DNA from 3 places in the Allobosea sp. NPDC003192 genome. Region 1 is predicted to be linked to each of the others. Evidence: predicted binding sites of a transcription regulator. Region 1 holds the regulator's gene; each other region holds the start of a gene.
The links. Region 1 encodes HrcA, which represses chaperone genes, less so after heat shock. Its sites were predicted from a motif close to GTTAGCACTCNCNNNNNGNGAGTGCTAAC; they were not measured.

Region 1 (5,269 bases):
ACCAGTAGCTGCCGTCGGGATGCTGGACGACGTCGTTGGGCGAGTTCAGCCGCTTGCCGTCGAACTTGTCGGCGAGGATCGTCACCGATCCGTCGAGCTCGTAGCGGACGACGCGGCGGTTGAGGTGCTCGCAGGAGAGCTGCCGGCCCTGGAAGTCGAAGCTGTTGCCGTTGCTGTTGCCCGACGGCGTGCGGAAGACGCTGACGCGGCCATCGTCCTCGAGCCAGCGCATCTGCCGGTTGTTCGGGATGTCACTCCAGACAAGATAGCGTCCCTGCGCGTTCCAGGCCGGCCCCTCTGCCCAGAGGGCACCGGTCCAGAGCCGCTGGATCGCGGCATTGGGCTGGGCCAGCCCTTCGAAAGCTGGATCGACCGCGATGACATCCGGATCCCAGAAATAGGTGGTCGGCGCACCGCTGCGGCTGAAATCGCGCGGCGGCGTGGTGATCGTGCTCGGCGGTCCGGGCCGGGCGGCGGGAGCCTGTGCCAGGGCCGTATCGGCGGCCGCGGCTAACGCTCCTGCCCCCGCGACCTGCAACAGGCGGCGGCGTGAGAATGCGGGACGTGATTCATCGATGCTGTTTCGCTGCATTGGTGACCTCCCTAGGTTGAACTTAAGCCGTTCTTACCCGGGCATCGGGAGCGCCGATTGAGGCGGTGACGTGGCGGAAGGCTGCCATGTCGACATTGCGAGCCCTGCTCCAACAGGGCTTCTCATCGATCTAAATCGGTTTAATGATACCGAGTCCGGAAATCGCTGCCGTGACCGGTCTTCAGGCTGCGAGATCGGCGACCAGTGCGTCGAGCAGCAGCGCGCCTTCCGGCGTCGCGGCGAGGCGGCCATTGGCCTTGCGGGCGAGGAAGCCCTCGCCGATCAGGCTGCCGATGCGGTTGCCGTTGAGCTTGCGGCCGGCCAACCCCTCGAACACGTCGGGATCGATGCCTTCGACGAGCCGCAAGCCCATCAGCAGGTATTCGTCGCCTTGGGCTTCGGTCGAGAGTTTCTCGTTCTCGACCAGCGCGTCGGTCCCGGCCTCGATCCGCTCCAGCCAGGCTTCGGGGCGCTTTTCGGTCGATTGTGCGTAGCGGCCATCGGCGGTCACCAGCCGGCCATGGGCGCCCGGCCCGAGGCCGGCATATTCGCCGTAGTGCCAGTAGACCAGATTGTGCCGGCACTCAGCGCCCGGCCGGGCATGGTTCGAGATCTCGTAGACCGGCAGGCCGTGCTTGGCCGTGATCTCCTGCGTCAGCTCGTAGAGCGCGGCGCCCGCATCGGGATCGGGAATGGCGAGTTTGCCGGCCTTGTAGAGCTGCTCGAAGGCGGTACCGGGCTCGATGGTGAGCTGGTAGAGCGAAAGATGCTCGGCGGCATGACTGATCGCCAGCTCGAGCTCGGCCTGCCATAGCGCCGGGGTCTGGTTCGGCGAGCGGGCATAGATCAGGTCGAAGGAATAGCGCTCGAAATAGCGCCGCGCGATCGCGACTGCATCGAGCGCCTCCTGCGCCGAATGCATCCGGCCGAGGGCCTTGAGGTCGGTATCGTTCAGCGCCTGCACCCCGAGCGAGACGCGGTTGACGCCCGCCGCCCGGAAATCGCGGAAGCGCCCGGCCTCGACGCTGGTCGGGTTGGCCTCCAGCGAGACCTCGCAATCGGAAGCGACGGCCCAATGCTCGCCGATGGCATCGAGGATCGCGCCGACTGTGCTTCCTTCCATCAGCGAGGGCGTGCCACCGCCGAAGAAGATCGAGGAGACCGTGCGTCCGGGCGCGAGCTCAGCCCGCTGGGCGATCTCGCGGCGGAAGGCGGCGATGTAGCGGGCCTGGTCCGGCGGCTGGTGCCGGACATGGCTGTTGAAGTCGCAATAGGGGCATTTGGCCAGGCAGAACGGCCAATGCACATAGACGGCGAAGCCGGCATCCGCGGTCGGATGGGCCGGCACGCCGGGCCGCGCGGCAAGGGCTGCCGAAGGGCTCAAGCCGGCTTCCTCAGGCAGGCGGCGGCGAGCACATGGAAGGCGCGGGCCCGGTGCGACAGGCCGGGCGAGCCGTCCTGCGGGATGCCGTGCTTCTGCTCCGACGTCATCTCGCCGAAAGTCTTGTCATGACCGGCCGGCTGGAAGATCGGGTCGTAGCCGAAGCCGGAGGTCCCGCGCGGCGCCTCGACGATCGTGCCGAAGACGCGGCCTTCGAACAATTCCTGATGGCCGTCGGGCCAGGCGATCACCAGAGCCGAGACGAAATGCGCCTTGCGCTGCTCGGGTGTGGTCGCGCCGCGCTTTGCAAGCTCGGCCTGCACGCGGGCCAGGGCCGGGGCGAAATCCTTGCCCGGGCCGGCCCAGTTGGCCGAGAACAGGCCGGGCGCGCCGTCGAGCGCGTCGATGCAGACGCCGGAATCATCGGCGAGTGCCGGCAGGCCGGAGGCCTTGGCCGCCGCGACTGCCTTGATCGCGGCGTTCTCCGCGAACATGTGGCCGTCCTCGATCGGTTCGGGCAAGCCGAGCTCTCCTGCCGAGACCAGCTCGATCCCATAGGGCGCCATCAGCTCGCGCATCTCGCGCAGCTTGCCCTGGTTGTGGGTCGCGATCACGACCTTGCCGGTGAGGAGGCGGGGTTCGCTCATGGCGTCAGGCCACCGTAGCCTTCTGCAAGGCGACGAGCTTGCCGACGCCGCCCTTGGCGAGCTTGAGCAGGGCCAGCAGTTCCTCCTCGGAGAAGGGCGCGCCCTCGGCGGTGCCCTGCACCTCGACGAGGCCGCCTGCACCGGTAATGACGAAATTGGCGTCGGTCTGCGCGCCGGAATCCTCGACATAGTCGAGATCGATCACCGGATTACCGGCGACGATGCCGCAGGAGACGGCCGCGACATGATCCTTCAACGGATTGGCGCCCTTCAGCATGCCGCGCCCCTCCATCCATTTCAGCGCGTCGTGCAATGCGACCCAGGCGCCGGTGATCGAGGCGGTCCGGGTGCCGCCATCGGCCTGCAGAACGTCGCAGTCGACGACGATCTGGCGCTCGCCGATCGCGGTCAGGTCGACCACGGCGCGAAGCGAGCGCCCGACCAGGCGCTGGATCTCCTGCGTCCGGCCCGAGGGCTTGCCGGAGGTGACCTCGCGGCGGGTGCGCTCATGCGTGGCGCGCGGCAGCATCGAATATTCGGCGGTGACCCAGCCCTTGCCGGTGCCGCGCAGCCAGGGCGGCCCCTTTTCCTCGACCGTCGCGGCACAGAGCACCTTGGTCTCGCCGAAGGTGACCATGCACGAGCCTTCCGCATAGCGCACCACGCCACGTTCCAGCGTGACCTTGCGCATCTCGTCGGCTGCGCGCTTCGAGGGTCTCATCGTGCCAATCCTGTGTTCCGGAGTCCGCGGCTTGTAGGCGCTTAAGCGGAGTGCGGCAAGGCGAGCAGGGCATGGGACTTGATCCCGCTACGCCCACCGGGGACAATGGGCGATGGCATCGAGGTTGTTCGCTAGGGAATGAGCGCCCATACCCGCCCGGAATCCCCCGGCGGCCTGGTCGATATCGACCAGCGCTCGCGCGAGATTTTTCGCCAGATTGTCGACGGCTATCTGACCACCGGCGAGCCGGTCGGCTCGCGCAACATCGCCCGCCTGCTGCCGATGGCGCTGTCGCCGGCGACGGTGCGCAATGTCATGACCGATCTGGAGATGGCCGGGCTGATCTATGCGCCGCACACCTCGGCCGGGCGCCTGCCGACCGAGCGGGGGCTGCGCTTCTTCGTCGACGGCATGATGGAGGTCGGCAACCTCACCTCCGACGAGCGTTCCCGCATCGAGGCGCAGATCAGGGCGGCCGCCAGCAACCGCTCGCTCGACCAGACGCTGACCGAGGCTTCGGCCTTGCTCTCGGGCCTGTCGCGCGGCGCCGGTGTCGTCGTCACCACCAAGGCCAATGCGCGCCTGCGCCATATCGAGTTCGTTCGGCTCGATGCCGGCCGGGCGCTCGCCGTGCTCGTCGCCGATGACGGCACGGTCGAGAACCGCATCCTGGCGCTGCCGGCTGGCCTGCCGGCGTCGGCGCTGGTCGAGGCCGGCAACTTCCTCAATGCCCGCATCGTCGGCAAGACACTCGATGAGCTGCGCCGCGAGATCGCCGACAGTCGCACCCAGATGGAGCGGGAGCTCGATGAGCTGACCGCAAGGCTGGTCGAGACCGGCATCGCCACGACCTCAGGTCCTTCCGGCGACCGCCATCTGATCGTGCGCGGCCAGGCCAATCTGCTCGAGGATCTGAAGGCGCAGGAGGACCTCGAACGCATCCGCCTGCTCTTTGCCGATCTGGAGACGCAGACCGAACTGATCGACCTGCTCTCCCGGGCCGAGGCCGGCGATGGCGTACGCATCTTCATCGGCTCGGAGAACAAGCTGTTCTCGATGTCCGGTTCCTCGATCATCGCCGCGCCCTTCCGCGATGGCGGCCAGCGCATCGTCGGCGTCGTCGGCATCATCGGCCCGACCCGGCTGAACTATGCCCGGATCGTGCCGATGGTCGACTACACCGCCAAGGTGGTCGGGCGGCTGCTCGATAGCGGGCGATGAGGCGGCTGCTGCGTGCCGCCGCGTTCCTGGCGGGAGTGCTGCTGATGACCGGAGCAAGCGAGGCGCAAACCGGCCTGCTCGAAGCAGCGGGGCGTGGTGATCTTGCCGCCGTGAATCGACTGATCGCTGCCAAGGCAAATCTCGAACAGAGCGACGGCCAGCGCCAGACCCCGCTCCTGCTCGCCGTCGCCGGCAATCATGTCGCTGTCGCCAAGGCGCTGCTGGCGGCAGGTGCCAGTCCCAACGCCCAGACAGCGAACCAGGACACGCCCTGGCTGCTCGCCGGCGCCAGCGGCCGCGCGGAGATCATCGCGGCGATGCTGCCGTTCAAGCCCGATCTTACCATCCGCAACCGCTATGGCGGCAATGCGCTGATCCCGGCCTGCGAGCGCGCCCATGTCGAGACCGCCAAGCTGCTGCTGACATCAGGCGTCGACGTGAACCACGTCAACAATCTCGGCTGGACCTGCCTTCTGGAGATCGTGATCCTCGGCGATGGCGGCTCGCGCCACCAGCAGGTCGCCAAGCTCGTGCTTGATGCCGGCGCCGACCCCAATCTCGCCGACAGGGACGGCGTCAGCCCGCTGCAGCATGCCCGCAAGCGCGGCCAGAGCGAGGTCGCCAAACTGATTGCCGCGGCCGGCGGGCGCTGAGCTCTACTCCAGCCAGTCGGTGATGAAGCGCTCGCTGGCGTGGATGTCGATCGA
Region 2 (5,269 bases), on a different contig from region 1:
CGCCGCAGCCAGAAGGAAGCGATGGCTGGAGTTCCGCCCAAGCCTTTTCAAGAGCGGCCTCGGCGCGGGCCAAGTCGATAGGATCGGTCAGCGATGAAAAGGGCACGGCTTCCCTCGGGAGGCCTAGGCGATTGCGGCGTTGGGAAGGGCGCCGCGCAAGCGGCGGCGCCCTCGATTCTCAATAGTCCATGCCACCGGCGGGCATGGCCGGCGGCGGGTCCTTTTTCGGGAGCTCGGCGACCATCGCCTCCGTGGTGATCAGGAGGCCCGCGACGGAAGCGGCATCCTGGAGCGCCGTACGCACGACCTTGGTCGGATCGATGATACCGGCCTTGACCAGATCACCGTACTCGCCGGTCTGGGCATCGTAACCCCAGGCATAGTCGCCCGACTCCAGGAGCTTTCCGACCACGACCGCGCCGTCACCCCCAGCATTCTCGACGATCTGGCGAGCCGGCGCCGTGATCGCCTTGCGGACGATCTCGACGCCAGTTTTTTGGTCGTCATTGGCCGCCTTCAAGCCCTCCAGTGCCTTGGCTGCACGCAACAGCGCAACACCACCGCCCGGAAGGATGCCTTCTTCCACCGCGGCGCGGGTGGCGTTCAGGGCATCGTCAACGCGATCCTTCTTCTCCTTGACCTCGACCTCGGTCGCGCCGCCGACGCGGATCACCGCGACGCCGCCGGCGAGCTTGGCCAGGCGCTCCTGCAGCTTCTCGCGGTCGTAGTCCGAGGTGGTCTCCTCGATCTGCGCCTTGATCTGCGCGACGCGGCCCTCGATCTCGGCCTTGGAGCCGGCGCCATCGACGATCGTGGTGTTCTCCTTCTCGATCCGGACCTTCTTGGCCCGGCCGAGCATGTCGAGGGTGACGTTCTCCAGCTTGATGCCGAGATCCTCGCTCACAGCAGTGCCGCCGGTCAGGATGGCGATATCCTCCAGCATCGCCTTGCGGCGATCGCCAAAGCCCGGAGCCTTGACCGCAGCGATCTTGAGCCCGCCACGGAGCTTGTTGACGACGAGGGTGGCGAGAGCCTCGCCCTCGACGTCCTCGGCCACGATCAGCAGCGGCTTGCCGGTCTGCACCACCGCTTCCAGCAGCGGAAGCATCGTCTGGAGACCCGAGAGCTTCTTCTCGTGGATCAGGATGTACGGGTCCTCGAGCTCCGCGACCATCTTCTCGGTGTTGGTGACGAAATAGGGCGAGAGGTAGCCGCGGTCGAATTGCATGCCCTCGACCACGTCGAGCTCGGTCTCGGCAGTCTTGGCTTCCTCGACCGTGATGACACCCTCCTTACCGACCTTCTGCATCGCCTCAGCGATCATCGCACCGATGGTGCGGTCGCCATTGGCGGAGATGGTGCCGACCTGGGCGACCTCCTCCGAGCCGGTGATCATCTTGGAATGCTCGCCGAGGGACTGTGTCACCGCCTCGACAGCAAGGTCGATGCCACGCTTCAGGTCCATCGGGTTGATGCCGGCAGCAACGGCCTTGGCGCCTTCCCTCACAATGGCCTGAGCCAGCACGGTCGCGGTGGTGGTGCCGTCACCGGCGGCGTCGTTCTGCTTCGAGGCGACTTCGCGCACCATCTGGGCGCCCATGTTCTCGAACTTGTCGGCGAGCTCGATCTCCTTGGCGACGGTGACGCCGTCCTTGGTGATGCGGGGAGCACCAAACGACTTCTCGATCACGACGTTGCGGCCCTTCGGTCCCAGCGTGACCTTCACCGCATTGGCCAGCGTGTCGACGCCGCGCAGCATCCGCTCGCGCGCGTCCTGCGAAAACTTTACGTCCTTCGCAGCCATGATTCCTCACTCCTTCAGACTTGAGGTTTCAGGTTGATGAGATGGGAGGAAGGCCCCGTCAGGCGGCCTTCTTCAGGGTCGCGGTTGCCTCGACGACGCCCATGATGTCAGTCTCCTTCATGATCAGGAGATCCTGGCCGTCGATCTTGACCTCGGTGCCGCTCCATTTGCCGAAGAGCACGCGGTCGCCGACCTTGACGTCGAGCGGCACGAGCTTGCCCTGCTCGTCGCGGGCGCCGAGCCCAATGGCAATGACCTCGCCCTCCTGTGGCTTCTCCTTGGCGGTATCGGGGATGATGATCCCGCCCTTGGTCTTCTCCTCGGCGTCGATGCGCTTCACGACGACGCGGTCATGCAGTGGCCGAAACTTCATGAGTTCCTCCAATTTCCATGTCGGTCACATGTCAAAGCGGGCCGGCCCTATGCGGGTCTCGCGGCGAGGTTCCGCGCGCCCCTGAGGCGCCGTGCCCGCGCGAAAATCTAGGTTGCCCCATTTTTGCCTTCAAGAGGCTGGCAGCACTTTTTTCGCATGAGTGCTAACGCCTTGAATTCGTACAGCTAAGAGGAACTTTTCGACTTGCGGGCGCATTGAATTTGCGCTGCCATGAGCAGCGCAACCACGGAGCTAAAAAGGAATGGCTTCCACTGATTTCGCCCGTCAGATCGCGGGCTATGGCCTGACCACCGCCGGCATCCTCTACCGCCTGCCCGACCACCCTTCGATCCTGCAGGAATATATCTGGCAGGACTACGATCTCGCCCCGCGCTTTCCCGAGCTCAACAAGTTCCTCACCTTCTGGCAGGCCAAGCTCGACGGCAAGCTGTTCCGCATCACCGTCGCTCACAAGGACCTGATCGGCCCCGCTGACCTCAGCGCGGTGAGCGGCGAATTCCGGCTGCAATAGCGAGGAAACGCTTCGGCGCTCGACCCTCTTGACGCTCTCCCTGCAGGGCACAAATTCATCCCGCGCACCTCGCGCAGCAACTGAAAGGAGCTTTTTGGAGGAACACCGATGAGTCAGCCATTGACCGCGATCGTGCCGCCCGCTCGCCCGGAGACGGATGACGCACCCCTTGCCCGGCTACTGCACCCGAGCCGGTTCTATGAGCGTCCGCGTGATGTCCTGCGCGACAATTCGCTTCCAAACTCTGAAAAGCGGGCGATCCTGTCGTCCTGGGCATCCGACGCCTGCGCCGTGGACTCATGTCCCGCGCTGCGACACCCATCCTTCGCATCCCATCCGATCGGCTTCGACGAAGTGATGGACGCGCTCACATCGCTCGATCGCGCCGAGAGCGGCAGGCCGCTCGGCGACAGGAGGACGAGCAGACAGACGGCACTCGGCGACCTCCTCTCCCTGTGAGCGTGGAGGTTCAGATGTCCGCTGTCGAACTCATCCGGAGCAGGCGACCTTTTGACAAGGCCAGCCTGGCTCGGTTCGCTGCACTTGCGATGCTCGTCGTTGCGAGCGGATTCATCCTCGCGATCATCCTGACATGATCCGGACCCCGCCGAGCTTTCGGCGGGGCAGTTCCGGCTTCACGGGTGCCAGCGCTCGGGGGGCCTTCGTGCGACGCCGTTGTCCGAGCCATCGAACGATGCGTCAAAAATGTCGCCGACCCTCTTGAACACCGGTTGATCTGATCCAAATCGATGCTTGCCGATCGCCTTTTATGGGATCGGCCGGTCAAGCCAGCGTCGGTGAGACCCCGGAATGGCCGACTTGTACCCATGTTGCTCAATGGAGGATGTGGCTATGAGAACCGTCTTCGATTTTTCTCCTCTGTATCGGTCAAGTATCGGCTTCGACCGCATATTCGGTGCGCTCGAAGCTGCGAGCCGGCTGGACCCGGCCGGTAACTGGCCGCCCTACGACATCGTCAAGACCGGTGACGACGACTATCGCATCACGATGGCCGTGGCCGGCTTCTCGCAGGACGAGCTCACGATCACGCATGAGCCGAACATGCTGATGGTGTTCGGGCAGAAGGCCGGCCAGGACAATGGCCAATATCTGCATCACGGCATCGCCGAGCGCGCCTTCCAGCGCCGCTTCGAGCTCGCGGATCACGTCAAGGTCGTGGCCGCCAACCTCGAGAACGGTTTGCTGACGGTCGATCTGAAGCGCCAGCTGCCGGAGGAGATGAAGCCGCGCCGGATCGGGATCGCCACTGGCACCGCACTGCCGAAAGCCGATCGGCCGCAGATCGACTCGGAGAAGCGCGCAGCCTGAGCAGAGGCGCCTGAAGGCGGATGTCAGGCGCCGGGCGAGCAACCCGGCGTCTGGATGCATCGTACTTTTGAACGCAAGGAGGACTGCTATGAGCGTTCGAGATATAATTGCCTGGGGCTGCGACCGATGAATACCGAACACTTTGAACGCCCGGTCGTCATACTTGTCGGGTTAGGTCATCCCGCGGCGATTTCGTCAGTCATGGAAGCCTACATGTTCCTGGTCGACTGGCCGCCCAGCAAGCGCGACCCAGCCCACAACTTCGCGATGAAATCCTGTCTGGCCGCTATGCGCGGCGAAGTGGAAGCGGAGACCGTTCGCGGCATCTTCGCGACGCTGGCCGAGAAATACGGCATTCTGGCGCCGGACGTCGCGGCCTTTGCCGCGGCCTACCGGGAAGGCCCGCAAGGCCGCGCCTGAAGAAATGCCCGGCGTCCCATGGGCGCCGGGCGCAGTGCTAACCTCAATGACGGCCCTCGGAGGCGGCCATGCCACGGAAGCCGGCCCTGCTACTTCACGTCACCGACGTAAAATGCATCACGATCAGCGACGACCCTTTGGAGGGCGCAATCCTGCGGTTCCACATGCATGACGATCCAAACGATCTGGAACTGCATTTGCCTGCGTTGGCCGTCGCTCGATTGCAGGCGCTGCTCTTAGAGGCTGATGCCGAGCAGGCCAGGTTCAAGGCCCCGCAATAGCTTTGTCCATCGCGCAGATCATCGCCGGCCGGTCGCGTCGTCGCGCTCTTCATCCCAAGCGCAAATATCAGCTATCAGCCAATGCAACTCTTCTGCCTGCGGCGTTTCCTCGGCAAAGTTGCAAAGCTCTGTGACTCTCTGGTTCGCTGCCTCGTACTGTTCCAACGAGGTGATGGGGTTTGTCATCGCCACGGTTGCTGGCGAATCCTGTTTCAGCCAATAGGCATTGACGGCATCGATCAAGCCAACCCGCTTTGCCTCCTCGTCTGAATCTTCCGGCGCAACGGCAAGGTCGGCTATGCGCCGATTGTGTCGAAGAAGTCGGCGCCGCGCATGTGCAGAGAGACTGCTTCAAAACTGATAGCTAAGCAGGTGGTTCGCACCCTCCGATATCGCCATTGGCAGATTCTCGGGCAAGCGCACGACAGGTCGACTTCAGCTCGTTGGATCTGCAACAAAACTGTTTTCGATCCGACTGCCGTGCCATAAACGGACCTTCGGTCGCGGCCCGCGAGCAGACATTCCGAGCG
Region 3 (5,269 bases), on a different contig from region 1:
CATTGTCGGTGTGCATGATCGCGTCCATCGTCCAGGCGCCGACGAACTGGCCGTAAAGGGTGAGCTTGTCGGCATAGTCCGGCGCCGGCCCGGCGGCGATGAGGACATCCGCCAGCGTCGATGGCGCTGCTGCCATGATCGGGCTCCGTCTTGATCAGATTGGCGTCCAGCTAGACCCGGAAGCCCGGGCCTCGCTTGGGAAAAACTGCTAAACTCACGAACATGACCGCGACCGCTCATCTCCTGGCGTCGGGCCCTGGCTGGCGGGTCAGCGACATCGTCTGCACGGCCGGCCCAACCGACCGGGCCTTCGAAGAAGAGCACCCGCAGCACTGCATCGCGATCGTCCGCAGCGGCTCGTTCCGTTACAGCTCGACGCAGGGCAGCGCGGTTTTGGCGCCGGGCTCGCTGCTGCTCGGCAATCGCGGCGCCTGCTTCGAATGCGGGCACGAGCACGCGGCGGGCGACCGCTGCCTCGCCTTCCAGTTCGAGCCGGCCTGGCTCGAAGGCATCGTCGCGGCCGTGCCCGGCGCCCGGAACGCGGATTTCGCGCAGGCACATCTGCCGCCCCTGCCCGCGCTCGCCCATCTCGTCGCCGCTGCAGAAATCGCCGCGGGTGAACCCGAAAGGCTCGAAGAGACCGCGCTGCGTCTCGCCGGCGCCGTGGCGAGCGTGCTGTCAGGCCAAAGGTCTCGGGCCGAGACGCCCAGTGCCCGCGACCAGCGTCGGATCACGCGAGCGCTGCGCCATATCGAGGCGCATTGCGAGCAGCCACTCTCGCTCGACACGCTGGCAGGGCTGGCGGCGATGAGCCCCTATCACTTCCTGCGTACCTTCCGGATTCTCGTCGGGATGACGCCGCATCAATATGTGCTGCGCACCCGCCTGCACCGGGCGGCGTTGCTGCTGCGCCGGACCGAGCAGCCCGTCGCCGGCATCGCCTTCGATTGCGGCTTCGGCGATCTCTCGACCTTCAACCGGCGCTTCAGGCGGGTGATGGGCGCAAGCCCGAGCGACTATCGCAGCACCTGAGCGGCGTCAGCGCTTGCCGCCGAAGATCATGCAGGTCTCGGTGCCATGCGCCAGCAGCTTGCCCTGCGCATCGACCAGCCTGCCCTCGCTGGTCGCGACCGAGCCGCCACGATGGATCAGCCTGCCCTCGCAGCGCACCGGGCCGTTGCCGGGCATGACCGGGCGGACATAGTTCAGCTTCATCTCCAGCGTGGTGTAGCCCTCGCCGACCCGCAGCGTCGAATGCACGGCGCAGGCCATCGCGGAATCGAGGATCGTCGCGGTCCAGCCGCCATGGATCGTGCCGAGCGGATTGAAGAAGCGCGGCGAAGGCTTGCCGACGAAGACCACTCTGCCCTCCTCGACCTCGGACAGGTCGAAATCCATCGCATCGGCAAAGGGCGGGCCGGGATGACGCCCCTCGATCATCCCGCGCAGGAACGACGTGCCATCCTCCGCCAGCAGGACATCACGGCTGACGACACCGACCTGGCGGGGCATGGCTGAACTCCATCTTTATCGTGTAGATGCACGATAGAGATGGCCACGCACCATGGTCAAGCGCTCCGCTTGCAATCAGGGGATCAGCCGATCTGCCTCGCCGCTCGCCTGATCGTCTTGAGATTGTCGCGCGTCTCGCTCCAGCGCTCCTGGCCGAGGCCGCCTTCGATCTTGTCCTGCGCCGCACGCCAATATGGGATCGCCGCCTCGATCGCGGCGCGGCCCTTGTCGGTAACGGCATAGGTCAGCGCCCTGCCTTTGCAATCGACCGGCTCGATCAGCTTCTCGGCAGCGAGCAGTTGCAGGTTGCGAGTTAGCGAGGTCCGCTCCAGTGCGAAGCGGTCGGCAAGCTCGGTCACCGAGCGCCAGGCGCCGGTCGAGAGCGCCGAGAGCAGCACGAACTGGGTGATTTTCAGGCCGCTCGGTCGCATCGCCTCGTCATAGGCGCGGGTCACGGCGCGTGCCGTCATACGCACATGCAGCACGACGCAGGAACGGGCGATGTCGTCGAGATGAAGATCAGGCGCGAGCGTCGTCATCCCGCCACGATAACCGGTTTAGGCTTCCGCCGCAGCAGCGCAGATCGGCGGCCGGTCGCCGCATTCACCTTTTGCGCAGCGGTTTCCTTGACTCCGGCAGACCCCGCGCCTATCTCCGCGACGTCGGTTAGCACTCAGCTACTGAGACTGCTAACAGACCCCATTCACGGGCCGCCCACGAGCCCGTTCAGAATACAATTCGAGAGGAAGACAGAACCATGAAGTTCCGTCCGCTGCATGACCGCGTTGTGGTCCGTCGCCTTGATGGCGAAGAGAAGACCAAGGGTGGCATCATCATCCCCGACACCGCCAAGGAAAAGCCCCAGGAGGGCGAGGTCGTCGCCGTTGGCGCCGGCGCCCGCGACGATGCTGGCAAGCTGGTCGCCCTCGATGTCAAGAAGGGCGATCGCGTCCTCTTCGGCAAGTGGAGCGGCACCGAGGTCAAGATCGACGGCCAGGATCTCCTGATCATGAAGGAATCCGACATCATGGGTATCGTCGGCTGAGCAGCCAGACGATTCCCCTTCCGTAAAGTCCAATCAGGAGTAGTCTCATGGCTGCCAAAGACGTCAAATTCGGCACCGAAGCCCGCGACAAGATGCTGCGCGGCGTCGATGTCCTCGCCAACGCCGTCAAGGTCACGCTCGGCCCGAAGGGCCGCAACGTCGTGATCGAGAAGTCGTTCGGCGCTCCCCGCATCACCAAGGACGGCGTCACCGTCGCCAAGGAGATCGAGCTCGCCGACAAGTTCGAGAACATGGGCGCGCAGATGGTCCGCGAAGTCGCTTCGCGCCAGAACGACCATGCCGGCGACGGCACCACCACCGCCACCGTGCTCGCCCAGGCGATCGTCCGTGAGGGCGCCAAGTCGGTTGCGGCCGGCATGAACCCGATGGACCTGAAGCGCGGCATCGACCTCGCCGTCGAGGCCATCGTCGCCGACCTCAAGAAGAACTCCAAGAAGGTCACCTCGAACGCGGAAGTCGCGCAGGTCGGCACCATCTCGGCGAACGGCGACGAGTCGGTCGGCAAGATGATCTCGACCGCCATGCAGAAGGTCGGCAACGAGGGTGTCATCACCGTCGAGGAAGCCAAGACCGCCGACACCGAGCTCGACGTCGTCGAGGGCATGCAGTTCGACCGTGGCTATCTCTCGCCGTACTTCATCACCAACGCCGAGAAGATGGTCGCCGAGCTCGAGGACCCCTACATCCTCATCTTCGAGAAGAAGCTGTCGTCGCTCCAGGCGATGCTGCCGATCCTCGAGGCCGTCGTGCAGACCGGCAAGCCGCTGCTCATCATCGCCGAGGATGTCGAGGGTGAGGCTCTCGCCACGCTCGTCGTCAACAAGCTCCGTGGCGGCCTGAAGGTCGCGGCCGTCAAGGCTCCGGGCTTCGGCGATCGCCGCAAGGCCATGCTCGAGGACATCTCGATCCTGACCGCTGGCCAGATGATCTCGGAAGACCTCGGCATCAAGCTCGAGACCGTGACGCTCAACATGCTCGGCCGCGCCAAGAAGGTGCGCATCGAGAAGGAGAACACCACGATCATCGACGGCGCCGGCAAGAAGAAGGACATCGAGGGCCGCGTCGCGCAGATCAAGGCGCAGATCGAGGAGACCACCTCGGACTACGACCGCGAGAAGCTCCAGGAGCGCCTGGCCAAGCTCGCCGGCGGCGTCGCGGTCATCCGCGTCGGCGGCGCGACCGAGGTCGAAGTCAAGGAGAAGAAGGATCGCGTTGACGATGCCCTGAACGCCACCCGCGCTGCGGTGGAAGAAGGCATCCTGCCGGGCGGCGGCGTCGCCCTGCTGCGCGCCCTGAACTCGGTCAAGTCGATCAAGACCCAGAACGACGACCAGAAGACCGGTGTCGAGATCGTCCGCAAGGCGATCGCCGCCCCGGCCCGCCAGATCGTCGACAACGCCGGCGATGACGGTGCGGTCGTGATCGGCAAGCTGCTGGAGTCGAAGGACTACTCCTTCGGCTACAACGCCCAGACCGGCGAGTACGGCGATCTGGTCAAGGCCGGCATCATCGACCCGACCAAGGTCGTGCGCACGGCGATCCAGGATGCGGCTTCGATCGCCGGCCTGCTGATCACCACCGAGGCGATGGTCGCCGACCTGCCGAAGAAGGAGGCCCCGATGCCTCCGATGGGCGGCGGCGGCATGGGCGGCATGGACTTCTGAGGAAGTCCAGCCCCTCGCCTTTTGCGAGAAGTACGAAGGCCCGGCGCAAGCCGGGCCTTTTTCGTCTGCAGAGAGCTTTGCACAGGCATGTGATGCCGTGTGCTTGCACCGATTTTGGTTGTAGGCCCTAGATCGTGACAGGTGCGGCATCCTGCCGCGCTCTGCTTTCGGGGGTCCTTCGATGAACAACCCTGCCCTGGGCGATGCCGCCAAGCTGGTCGGCCGCATCCTGCTCGCCCTGATGTTCGTGCTCGGCGGCTGGTCCAAGATCAACGGCTATGCCGGCACGCAAACCTATATGGCCTCGGCCGGCGTGCCGGGCATCCTGCTGCCGCTCGTCATCATCGTCGAGCTGATCGGTGGCCTGATGATCGTCGTCGGCTACAAGACCCGCCTCGCGGCGCTCGCCCTGTTTGCCTTCACAATCGCCGCCTCGGTGCTGTTCCACATGAACTGGGCCCAGCCGATGCAGCAGCTGCTATTCATGAAGAACCTCGCCGTGGCCGGCGGCTTCCTCGTGCTGTTCGCCGCCGGTGCCGGTGCCTATTCGGTCGACAAGGACTAAGGGCCCATCACAAAACGCTGAAAAAGCGTGGCCCGGCCTTGAGCCGGGCCTTTTTTGTGCGCAGGGCTGCTCTACAACGCTCTCACCTACGCAGCGCCCCTTCCGCGCTGATTCCCCGACAAGGACGACGCCATGCGCCTGTTGAGTTTCGCCGTCGCCGCGCTCGCCGTGATCGCGCTCGTCGTCAGCCAGCAAAGCGGCAGTGCCAGCATTCTCGGCCTTGGCGTCGTCGGCGTCCTGCTCGCCTTCGCCACCTTCCGCGCGACCACCATCCCGTTCTTCCTGAAGATCTTCGCCGGCATCTTCGGCACGGAGTATGTCCTCTTCGGCGCCGGCACGTTGATCGCCCAGCTCGGCTTCTGGCCTGCCGCCTGGCAAGCGGCTGCGCCGCCGGCCAGCCTTGCCACCACGGTCGCCGTCTTCGGCATCCTGATCTATCTGGTTTCCTTCGTGCCGGTGGTG

Region 2: a site for HrcA is predicted at 2,317-2,345, ahead of groES (co-chaperone GroES). Genes of this name have one in related genera too.
Region 3: a site for HrcA is predicted at 2,178-2,206, ahead of groES (co-chaperone GroES). Genes of this name have one in related genera too.

The regions. Positions count from the first base shown of each region.
Region 1 is NZ_JBNNPK010000015.1:67,643-72,911, forward strand. Features, by position in the region: gene ACQKLX_RS19740 (SMP-30/gluconolactonase/LRE family protein) at 1-592, opposite strand, end outside; gene hemW (radical SAM family heme chaperone HemW) at 774-1,976, opposite strand; gene rdgB (RdgB/HAM1 family non-canonical purine NTP pyrophosphatase) at 1,973-2,620, opposite strand; gene rph (ribonuclease PH) at 2,625-3,341, opposite strand; gene hrcA (heat-inducible transcriptional repressor HrcA) at 3,480-4,562, shown strand; gene ACQKLX_RS19765 (ankyrin repeat domain-containing protein) at 4,607-5,215, shown strand; gene ACQKLX_RS19770 (cupin domain-containing protein) at 5,219-5,269, opposite strand, start outside.
Region 2 is NZ_JBNNPK010000002.1:259,027-264,295, forward strand. Features, by position in the region: gene groL (chaperonin GroEL) at 179-1,804, opposite strand; gene groES (co-chaperone GroES) at 1,863-2,177, opposite strand; gene ACQKLX_RS03935 (usg protein) at 2,440-2,709, shown strand; gene ACQKLX_RS03940 (hypothetical protein) at 2,818-3,168, shown strand; gene ACQKLX_RS03945 (hypothetical protein) at 3,183-3,305, shown strand; gene ACQKLX_RS03950 (Hsp20 family protein) at 3,562-4,038, shown strand; gene ACQKLX_RS03955 (DUF982 domain-containing protein) at 4,165-4,458, shown strand; gene ACQKLX_RS03960 (hypothetical protein) at 4,527-4,739, shown strand; gene ACQKLX_RS03965 (hypothetical protein) at 4,758-4,982, opposite strand.
Region 3 is NZ_JBNNPK010000025.1:70,293-75,561, reverse strand. Features, by position in the region: gene ACQKLX_RS26275 (hypothetical protein) at 1-136, opposite strand, end outside; gene ACQKLX_RS26270 (helix-turn-helix domain-containing protein) at 223-1,032, shown strand; gene ACQKLX_RS26265 (PaaI family thioesterase) at 1,039-1,512, opposite strand; gene ACQKLX_RS26260 (MarR family winged helix-turn-helix transcriptional regulator) at 1,596-2,051, opposite strand; gene groES (co-chaperone GroES) at 2,270-2,557, shown strand; gene groL (chaperonin GroEL) at 2,605-4,242, shown strand; gene ACQKLX_RS26245 (DoxX family protein) at 4,424-4,807, shown strand; gene ACQKLX_RS26240 (ABC transporter ATP-binding protein/permease) at 4,940-5,269, shown strand, end outside.